3 regions of the Chryseobacterium sp. UF-81 genome follow, and region 1 is predicted to be linked to each of the others. Evidence: riboswitches for the same ligand, from Rfam matches in the RefSeq annotation. Region 1 holds a riboswitch; each other region holds the start of a gene.
The links. A riboswitch is a leader RNA that binds a small molecule or an ion and turns the genes downstream of it on or off. The one in region 1 is predicted to bind S-adenosylmethionine.
Positions count from the first base shown of each region.

Region 2: it holds a riboswitch for S-adenosylmethionine, as region 1 does, so the genes downstream of both, AC4IFE_RS04075 (SusC/RagA family TonB-linked outer membrane protein) here and AC4IFE_RS06495 (TonB-dependent receptor plug domain-containing protein) in region 1, are expected to answer to the same signal.
Region 3: it holds a riboswitch for S-adenosylmethionine, as region 1 does, so the genes downstream of both, AC4IFE_RS04780 (alpha/beta fold hydrolase) here and AC4IFE_RS06495 (TonB-dependent receptor plug domain-containing protein) in region 1, are expected to answer to the same signal.

Region 1 covers NZ_JBSIBX010000003.1:226,683-229,967, forward strand. The annotation lists gene AC4IFE_RS06490 (alpha-amylase family glycosyl hydrolase) at 1-1,614, shown strand, start outside; SAM riboswitch class I at 1,717-1,825, shown strand; gene AC4IFE_RS06495 (TonB-dependent receptor plug domain-containing protein) at 1,922-3,285, shown strand, end outside.
Region 2 covers NZ_JBSIBX010000002.1:227,126-230,410, forward strand. The annotation lists gene AC4IFE_RS04065 (transposase) at 1-381, shown strand, start outside; gene AC4IFE_RS04070 (helix-turn-helix domain-containing protein) at 428-760, shown strand; SAM riboswitch class I at 960-1,057, shown strand; gene AC4IFE_RS04075 (SusC/RagA family TonB-linked outer membrane protein) at 1,141-3,285, shown strand, end outside.
Region 3 covers NZ_JBSIBX010000002.1:370,508-373,792, forward strand. The annotation lists gene AC4IFE_RS04775 (MGH1-like glycoside hydrolase domain-containing protein) at 1-1,679, opposite strand, end outside; SAM riboswitch class I at 1,867-1,973, shown strand; gene AC4IFE_RS04780 (alpha/beta fold hydrolase) at 2,032-2,970, shown strand; gene AC4IFE_RS04785 (ACT domain-containing protein) at 2,972-3,285, shown strand, end outside.

The sequences.
Region 1 (3,285 bases):
ATAGAGCTACTGCCTATTATGGAATTTGAAGGGAACCTTTCATGGGGATACAATACCTCTTTCCATTATGCGTTGGATAAAGCTTACGGAACTCCTGAAAAATTCAAAGAATTTGTTGATCTGTGCCACCAGAATGGAATTGCCGTTATTTTAGATATTGCATTTAATCATGCAACAGGGCGCTCACCTTTGGCAAGACTGTGGAATATTGACCCGGATGGAGACGGTTTTGGAGATATTGCTGCCAATAATCCTTATTTCAACCAGGTTCCGAAGCATTCTTATAATGTGTTTAATGATTTTAATCACTCAAGTCCTTCAACGCAGTATTATGTTGAAAGGAGCCTTCAGCAATGGCTGACTGAGTACCATATTGATGGATTCCGTTGGGATCTTACGAAAGGATTTACCCAGAATTGCTCTGAAAATGATGAAGCCTGTACCAATGCTTACCAGCAGGACAGAGTAGATATTATGAAAAATTATGCCGACAAACAGTGGGCAATTGATCCGAATTCCTATATGATATTCGAACATTTGGGAACTGATGCTGAAGAGCAGCAGTGGGCGAACTATAGAGTTGCTGAAGGAAAAGGCGTAATGCTTTGGAATAAGCAGACTGAGCCTTATAACCAAAACACAATGGGTTACAAGGAAAACAGTAATTATGACAGAATGAATCACAGCCTTCACGGCTTTACGAATATGCATGCTGTAGGGTTTGGAGAAAGCCATGATGAAGAAAGATTAATGTTTAAAAATCTTGCTTATGGTGCGGTTAACGGAGGTTACAACGTTACCAATCTGAATACTGCTCTTGAAAGAATGAAAGCTTTCGGAGCTACATTCTTTACGATTCCCGGTCCGAAAATGATCTGGCAGTTTGGAGAGCTTGGCTATGAATTCAGTATCAACCGATGTGCAGACGGTACAATCAGCAGCGGATGCAGAACCGATGAAAAGCCTGTAGCCTTTACTTTAGGATATGATACCAATGCGAACAGAAAAGCAGTGTATGATACCTGGGCTAAAATTATCAATATCAGAAATACTTATCCGGTTTTCAAATCAAAAACATATACTGTAGAATCTAACAACCTTACCAACGATCCTGAAGGTTTGATCACAAGAATTTATGTATACGACAATACAATAGCCGGAATGAAGAATGTGGTGGTTTTGGCGAATTATACCACTGCTGCTCAGAATGTTGTTCCTTACTTCCCTTATACAGGACAGTGGCAGAACCTTATGGATAATTCTGTTTCAAACATCACTTCTACAACAGCTCCTATTACCTTACAGCCGGGAGAGTTCAGAATTTTTGGAAATTATGCAGGAGCATTGTCAACATCTGATGTGAATGCAGCCAATAAACTTTCACTTCAGATTGCAGATAATCCCGTGAAAAACGGCCTGGCAAAATTAATATATCACAAAGCTAAAAATGGAGAGATTATTATTTTTGATATGAACGGTAAAAAATTGGATTCCATTAAATTAAATACCGAAAACGGGACTTATGAACTGAAAACGAATTATCCGCCGGGAGCCTATTTGGTTCACCTGCAGTCTGAAACAGGCACTGCCATTCAGAAGATGATTATTAAATAAGAAAAGAGGGACAATGTTTATTGTCCCTCTTTTTTATTGACAGCACAGAATATATAAATCTACTTTTTTGCCAATTAAAAATATTAGTCTACTTTTGCAGTAGATTTATCAAGAAAGGTGGAGGGATTTGGCCCTATGAAACCTTAGCAACCTGCACGACTCTAAAAAGTGTAAAGGTGCTAATTCCAACCCGGTTTGGGGAAGATGAGAAAAGTCAATATTCTGACAACAATTCCACTCTTGAAATCTTTTATGGCTGCGGATGAGGTCCGTGGAACTATTGTATCATTAATTTACGAGGACAAAGATGAAAAAATTAAGCCTGTCTGTCATCCTCCTGGGAGCTGTTTTGGTGAACGCACAGGAACAGGAAAAAGGAAATCAGATCGAAGATGTAATTATAGTAGGAAACAGGAACGCCAAAAGAACAAAACTGGAAACACCGGTTCCTGTAGATGTTATCAATATAGAAAAGCTGCAGAAATCTGCGCCACAGACAACAGTTCAGGACTTGCTGAATTATGTCATCCCTTCATTCAATTCTGTAAGACAGTCAGCATCTGACGGGACAGAACATATTGATCCTGTAACCTTACGAGGAATGGGGCCGGATCAGGTATTGGTGCTCATCAATGGGAAAAGAAGGCACACCACTTCATTGGTCAACTATCAGAATACCGTTGGAAATGGATCTGTCGGGACAGACCTCAGCACTATTCCGGTAATTGCTATTGACAGGATAGAGGTTCTGAGAGACGGTGCCGCTGCACAATATGGTTCCGATGCCATTGCAGGAGTTGTAAATGTTATCCTTAAAAAAGATATTGGAGCAACAGCAACAGCGTCTTACGGGATCAGCGGAAGAAATGACGGCGAAACCTATCAGGCCGGAATCAATTACGGATCTTCACTTGGGAAAAAAGACAGTTATGTGAATCTTTCGCTGCAATTGAGTCACAGAGGGAAGACCACAAGAACCCAAAACCATGACCTGGATATCTTCGGGGAAAATTTTGCCTATGAATTCGCAGATGACCCGGAAGGAGCAAGGGCACTGGATGATCAAAAACTAAGAGAAAGAGGTCTCACCCGGGATGACTTTAATTTTCAGATCGGAGATGCCCAGATCAGGCAGGCCCAGTTGTTTTTTAATTCTGAATATCCTTTAAGTGAAAGCTTTAAGCTGTATTCTTTTGGCGGTTTCAGTATTAAAGAAGGAAAAGGCTTCGGCTTCAGAAGACTACCGGGAGAAACATCCAATGTGGTTTCTTCTATCTATCCCAACGGATTTCAGGCCTCTTTGAACTCGCAGGTTTATGATTTTTCTTATGCAGTAGGAGCAAAATATAATATCAATAGCTGGTTGTTTGATATAAGCAATACATTGGGAAGTAATACGTTCAATTATAATGTAGACCATACCAATAACGCATCTTTAGGGGCGAAATCTCCGACGAGCTTTTATGCAGGAGCACACAGTTTTCTTCAGAACACGGTAAACCTTGATGTTTCTAAAAATCTGAATCAGTTTAATATAGCATTTGGGGGAGAATTCCGTTTTGAACAGTATGAGATCAAACCGGGAGATGAAGCTTCTTACACCCGATATGATATCAATGGAAATCCGGCAACTCCGGGATCTACAGTGGAAGGAAACGGCGGCTCACAATC
Region 2 (3,285 bases), on a different contig from region 1:
ATCAGAGAAAGAGCAGATGAGCAGAAAATCCCTATTGCCCGGATCTGCAATTTCTTCAAAATCACAGAAGATGAAATCAATAAAATGTATAATGAAAAGAGTCTTGGGACTGAAATTATTCTTAAATGGAGTAAACTGTTGGAGTATGATTTTTTCAGACTGTATACTCAGCATTTAATACTTTTTTCACCTCCGGGAAAGGGTTCTTCTAAAATCACAGTAACATCTTTGCCGCAATTTCGTAAAAATGTATATACGAAAGAAATTATAGATTTTATGTTAGAATTAATAAGTACAGGAGAGAAAACAAAATTTCAGGTTATAGATGAATATAAAATTCCCAAGACCACACTGTATAAATGGATAAGTAAATATGGCTGAAAGAAAAGCTAGAGAATGAAAAATAAAGTAAAAATCAAAAAAATGCATGAGAAAATTACAACCGAACTATAGAAAAATCTATACTGATATTATCATTAAAAAACATCCGGAAAAACTTAATATTTGTAATCCTGTATTGCAGAAAAAGACCTTATCGACTCTAGATATTATTAGATTGAATCAGATGGTTTTCGGGCTTAAGGATCAAAGGACATTTCAATTTAATCAAAAGCATAGGTCTTACGATGAATCTGCAATTTTGGATATTCTGGAATATCAGGAGAAAAACGGCCTTAATAATACTCAATTGGCTAACCATTTTAAATTGAGCCGGAATTCTGTCGCCAAATGGAAGAAAATATTCGCTTTAAGTAATTAAATGATCTGTTTAAATACCTCAATTGAATTATTTTTAATGATATTTCTCATGTTTAATAATTTATTAATCCTTGTAACTCCTTATTTATTTGATATTTATTTTAAATGATATGTTTAATTTTTAAAAATATAATTGATGAAACATTTAGTCTACTTGTTTTGTAGACTAAATGTTTTTAGATTTGCAACATATTTCGATCGGCTTATAAAGAAAGATGGAGGGAACTGACCCTGTGAAGTCTTAACAACCTGCCTCTGTGCAAGGTGTTACATTCAGCCTTTAAAGGGAAAATAAGCATTTGGTTAATCGTATTTATCGATGCCCTTTGCTGTATTTTCTGCAAAGGGTTAATTTTTAATATGTAGTAAACAAAATTGATTATGATTAGTAGAAATTTAATTAAATCTAAAATTTGGATTCCTCCGGTTGCCGTATTTTTTTTAGGAATTATCAGTGCTAATGCACAGGAAGCAAAACCGAAAAAAGATACGATTAACGAAAAGGAAATCGATGAAGTGGTAGTGATTGCCTATGGTAAAGCAAAAAGGACAAGTTATACCGGTTCTGTAGCCACTATTTCCAGTGACAAGATCAATAACAGGCCGGTTACCAATATTACAAAAGCTCTGGAAGGCCAGGTTCCCGGCGTTCAGGCAGTAAGCGCTTCCGGGCAGCCGGGCTCAACAGCTTCCGTAAGGATCAGGGGAGTAGGTTCTATCAGTGCTTCCAGTGATCCTCTTTATGTGGTGGACGGAATTCCTTTTGACGGAAATATTAATTCCATCAGCCCGAATGATATAGAATCCATCAGTGTTCTGAAAGATGCTACAGCCAGTTCATTATACGGTTCAAGAGGAGCTAACGGGATTATCATCATTACAACGAAATCCGGTAAAAAAGGAGAATCGAGAGTAAACTTCAATATCAGCCAGGGATTTTCCAGCAGAGCTGTAAAAGACTATAAGCAGGTAAGTACAGATGAATATTTCCAGCTGTATTGGGAAGCACTTAGAAACGGATACAAATCCGGACAGATATCTTCTGAACAGGCCGGACAGATGGCAAGCAACAATCTTGTGAATGCTTTGGGAATAAATCCTTACGGAACCGGATTTCCAAATCCTGTTGGAGCGGACGGAAAGCTTCTTCCTGGAGCAAAAGCCTTATGGAATGACGATTGGAGGGATATTCTCCAAAGGACAGCTTCCAGAAGCCAGGTAGATTTTGATATCAGCGGAGGCAGCGAAAAAAGCAATTATTTCTTTTCAGTAGGGTATCTTGATGATAAAGGAATTGCCATAGAGTCTGGATTTCAAAAATTTGCAACCAGACTAAAGATCAATTCCGAAGTTAAAAAATGGCTGAATGCAGGTGTGAATTTAAGTTATACCAACAGTATCCAGAATGCACCGCCATCTTCAGATTCTAGAACAGACAATATTATTAATGCAGCCAGGGTAATTCCGTCTTTCTATCCATATTACGAAAGAAATGCCGATGGAAGCTATGTGCTGGATGCCGGAGGGAACAGAATTTATGATTTCGGGAAATACAGGCCTACAAGTGCATTGCAGAATCAAAATGCTGCGGCAACACTTCCTCTGGACAAGAACGAAAATAAAGAAGACAATTTCTCAGGAAAAGGATTTTTAGATTTTACTTTCCTTCCGGAACTGAAATTTAAAACCAGCTTTTCAGTTGATCTGGTAAATTATAACGGTCATTACTATTCTAATCCTCTTATCGGAGAAGGCAGTGAGATCGGTGGTTCTGTAACGAGATCAAACAGCAGAACACTTTCCTATACAACCAGTAATATTCTGACTTTTGACAAAAAATTCGGTAAGCATCATCTTAATGTTTTAGGAGGACAGGAATTTTATAAATATGATTACCAGACGATCTCCGGTTCCAGAAGCCAGTTTTCCCTTCCTTACTATTATGAGCCTGATGCAGCCGCCTTATTGGGAAGTTTCAGTGGAAACAGTGATAAATTTTCGTTGTTGAGTTTTCTTGGAAGGGCGGAATATGATTTTAACAATACCTACTTTTTATCAGTATCGGGAAGGGCAGACGGTTCTTCAAGATTCTTTGCAGATAACCGATGGGGAAAATTCTGGTCAGTAGGAGCTTCATGGAAAGTTTCAAATGAAGATTTTATCAAGAACCTGAATGTCTTTAACCAATTAACACTGCGGGCAAGTTATGGTGGCCAGGGGAATGATAAATTAAGAAGACCGAACGGATCTTCACTTTATTATGCTTATCAGGAATTGTATAAATTTTATAATAATCTTGGTGAGCCGGGAACTGTTCTTGAAAAAGTACAGACCAATGATGTGAAATGGGAAACCAATCTTAATTTAAATGTAGGTCTTGAGTTTGCCATTCTTAATAACAGGGTGAAAGGTAACGTAGAATATTTTAAACGGAAAAGCCAGGATCTTCTGTTTAATATGCCGGTTGCTCCATCTCTTGGAATCAGTGATTTTCCGTTCAATGTCGGGACGATACAGAATACGGGT
Region 3 (3,285 bases), on a different contig from region 1:
ATATTAAGAGCGTACATCGCCATCCAGCTTGTTCCGTCGGCCTGTTCAAGGTGTTGTCCGTCTTTCAGTTCCATATTACGGTCAAAAGCACCAATATTGTCCAGACCAAGGAAACCTCCTCCAAAAATATTGTTACCGCTTTTATCCTTTCGGTTGACCCACCATGTAAAGTTCAGGAGCAGTTTCTGGAAAACTTTTTCGAGAAATAAAAGATCAGGTTTACCGTTTTGCTTTTCATCAATTTTGAAAACCCGGAAACAGGACCATGCGTGTACCGGTGGATTTACGTCGCTCAGGTTCCATTCATAGGCAGGAAGCTGGCCATTCGGATGCATATACCATTCCTTTGTCAAAAGCAGAAGCTGCCCTTTTGCAAATTCACCGTCAATAATAGAAAAAGGAACGCAGTGAAATGCCAGGTCCCACGTTGCATACCATGGATATTCCCATTTATCAGGCATGGAAATGATATCCTTATTGTGAAGATGATTCCATTCTGTATTTCTTACATACTCATTAAAATTTCTGGGAGCCTTATGATTAGGGTCACCTTTCAGCCATTTCCCTACATTATAATGATAGAACTGTTTATTCCAGAGAAGTCCTGCAAAAGCCTGACGCTGGACATTCCTTTCGTCTTCATTAGTTGTTTCACTCTGGATGTCATTGTAAAACTCATCTGCTTCGGCAATTCTTGTACTGAAAATTTCGTCAAACTTATCAAAGGGTTCATCCGTTTCATCAGGGCACAACCTGAAATCAAAAGTTTTGGATTGTCCGGCCCCAATCATTTCATCGATAATGAAGGAGGCTTTGGTGCCTCTCTTTTCCGGATTTACCGTATTGCTTCCATAGATGATATGATCATTTATTCCGTCTTTAAAATAGGTGTTTCCAGGATAAGGTGCTCCGTATAATTTCGGAGTATTTGTTTCATTTTCGCAGAAAGCACTTTTAGCAGCCAGATTTCTTGAATAAAGCTTTTTAATCGAAATGCTGTCATGATTAATATCAATGCATCCGTCATATGACGCATTCATCTGGGCTTTATAAGTATTATAGCCCCATTTCCAGTTATTTCGGAACCATGCAGTAGGAGCTATAACGATGGGAGCATCCTGCAGGCTCCGGTTATGGATGGTTACCCTTGCAAGAATATCATTGTGGTCTGCTTTACAGTATTCAATGAAAATATCAAAATATTCATCATTATTAAAAATTCCGGTATCAAATAGTTCATATTCAGGTTCCTTTTTGCTTCGTCTTCCGTTTTCGGCAACAAGATCATCATAAGGAAACGGATTGATAGGATATTTATACACCATTTTCATATAGCTGTGGGTAGGTGTATTATCTAAGTAGTAAAAAATTTCTTTGATATCCTCTCCGTGGTTACCCTGAGGATTGCTTAAGCCAAAAAAACGTTCTTTTACGATTTTATCTTTTTTATTCCAGAAGGAAAAGGCAAAACAGAAAATCTGCTTTACATCAGAAATCCCGGCGATCCCTTCTTCCCCCCATCGGTAGGCATAACTTTCTGCATTATTATGGTTGGCGTAATGCCAGGCATTTCCGTTCGGGCTGTAGTCTTCACGTACATTTCCCCATTGCCGGTTACTGACGTATGGACCCCAGTTTTTCCATTTAGAATCTTGTAATCTTTCTTTCTCAACAGTCATATTTCATCACTTTTTCAATACGAAGTTAGTTTTTTTGAAAAATAATTCCAATTCCTCTCACCTGAAGAATTATTAACATAGCCCTGAAACGCTTATTATTACAGTGTTTTTAAATATTAAATATTTTTTCTTTTTAATTTTAAAAGAAAAGACTTATCTTTGCAGAGCGTTCATTCAAATATTGAAAATGTTATCAAGAAAGGTTGAGGGATTAGACCCTATGAAACCTTAGCAACCCTTTGTGCAAGCAGAGAAGGTGCTACGTTCTACCAATTTATTTTGGACAGATAACTTACTGAAGTTCTTTTCAGCCATTTCCTGTGGCATTTTCAATTGTATTAAAATAATAGAATTGAAAACAGAACTAAACTATATTAATCTTTCGTATCGTACCCATTCCCAAAAGGAATACAATATCCCGTTGACTTATCAGGTCTTCGGGAAAGACCTGTTTACAGCACCTGTTATATTGGTAAATCATGCCTTAACCGGAAATTCAAATGTTTCCGGAGAAAAAGGATGGTGGAAAAAGCTGATCGGTGAAAATGAGGTTATTGATACGACTCAATATACAGTTCTGTGTTTCAATATTCCCGGAAACGGATATGATCATTTTTTAATTGACGAATACGAAGACTTCACGCCATCAGATATTGCTGAAATATTTCTGAAAGGCCTCGAAGCTTTACACATCAAAAAATTATACGCCATTATCGGAGGTTCTCTCGGAGGAGGGATTGCGTGGGAAATGCTTGCCAAACAACCACAGTTGGCAGAGATTTTTATTCCCATTGCCTGTGATTTTAAAACCCACGACTGGCTTCACGCGCAGTGCCTGGTTCAGAAATTTCTGCTGAATGGAAATGATGAACCCCTGCAGAAAGCAAGAATCCATGCGATGCTGTGTTACAGAACCCCTCAATCCTTAAATGACAGATTTCAAAACAGATACGACTATAAAAAACAGCGGTTAAAGTCAGAAGACTGGCTGGTTTATCACGGAAATTCATTGAACGAAAGATTTAGTTTAAAATCATATAAGCTCATGAACCATCTGCTGATGAATATTAATGCCGAAGAAGAAAAGTTGGAAAAAATCGGTGCCCGAATGCACCTTATCGCAGTGGACACAGATTTATTTTTCCCTGCTTCGGAAATCCGAATGTGCTTTGAACAGCTGAAAGAGAAAAACAAAGAGGTTTTCTATCATGAAATACAGTCAATTCACGGGCATGATGCCTTCCTAATGGAATACGAACAATTAAATACTATCATAAAAAATATTTTGTAGAATGAGAAATGCCAACGAAATAAAGTTTTTAAGAAACAGATCAATCATCAAGTTTGAAGGAGAAGATTTCCTGGGTGAAATCGGGATCGACGGAAGAATTTTTAAGGCGCTTACTTTGGCGCGCATCAGTGTAGGAGTGATCTCCCAACAGGCCATTGAAAACGGAATATCCATTCTGGTCAATGAAGCCGATGCAGAAAAAGCAGTTACCTGCCTGATCGACGAATTTGAAGCAGAAAGAAAATCAGGAAAGGTTTCACAGATTTACAGCATCAATAATGTTTCCGTACTTGGATTTGTAGCGGAAGATTTTAA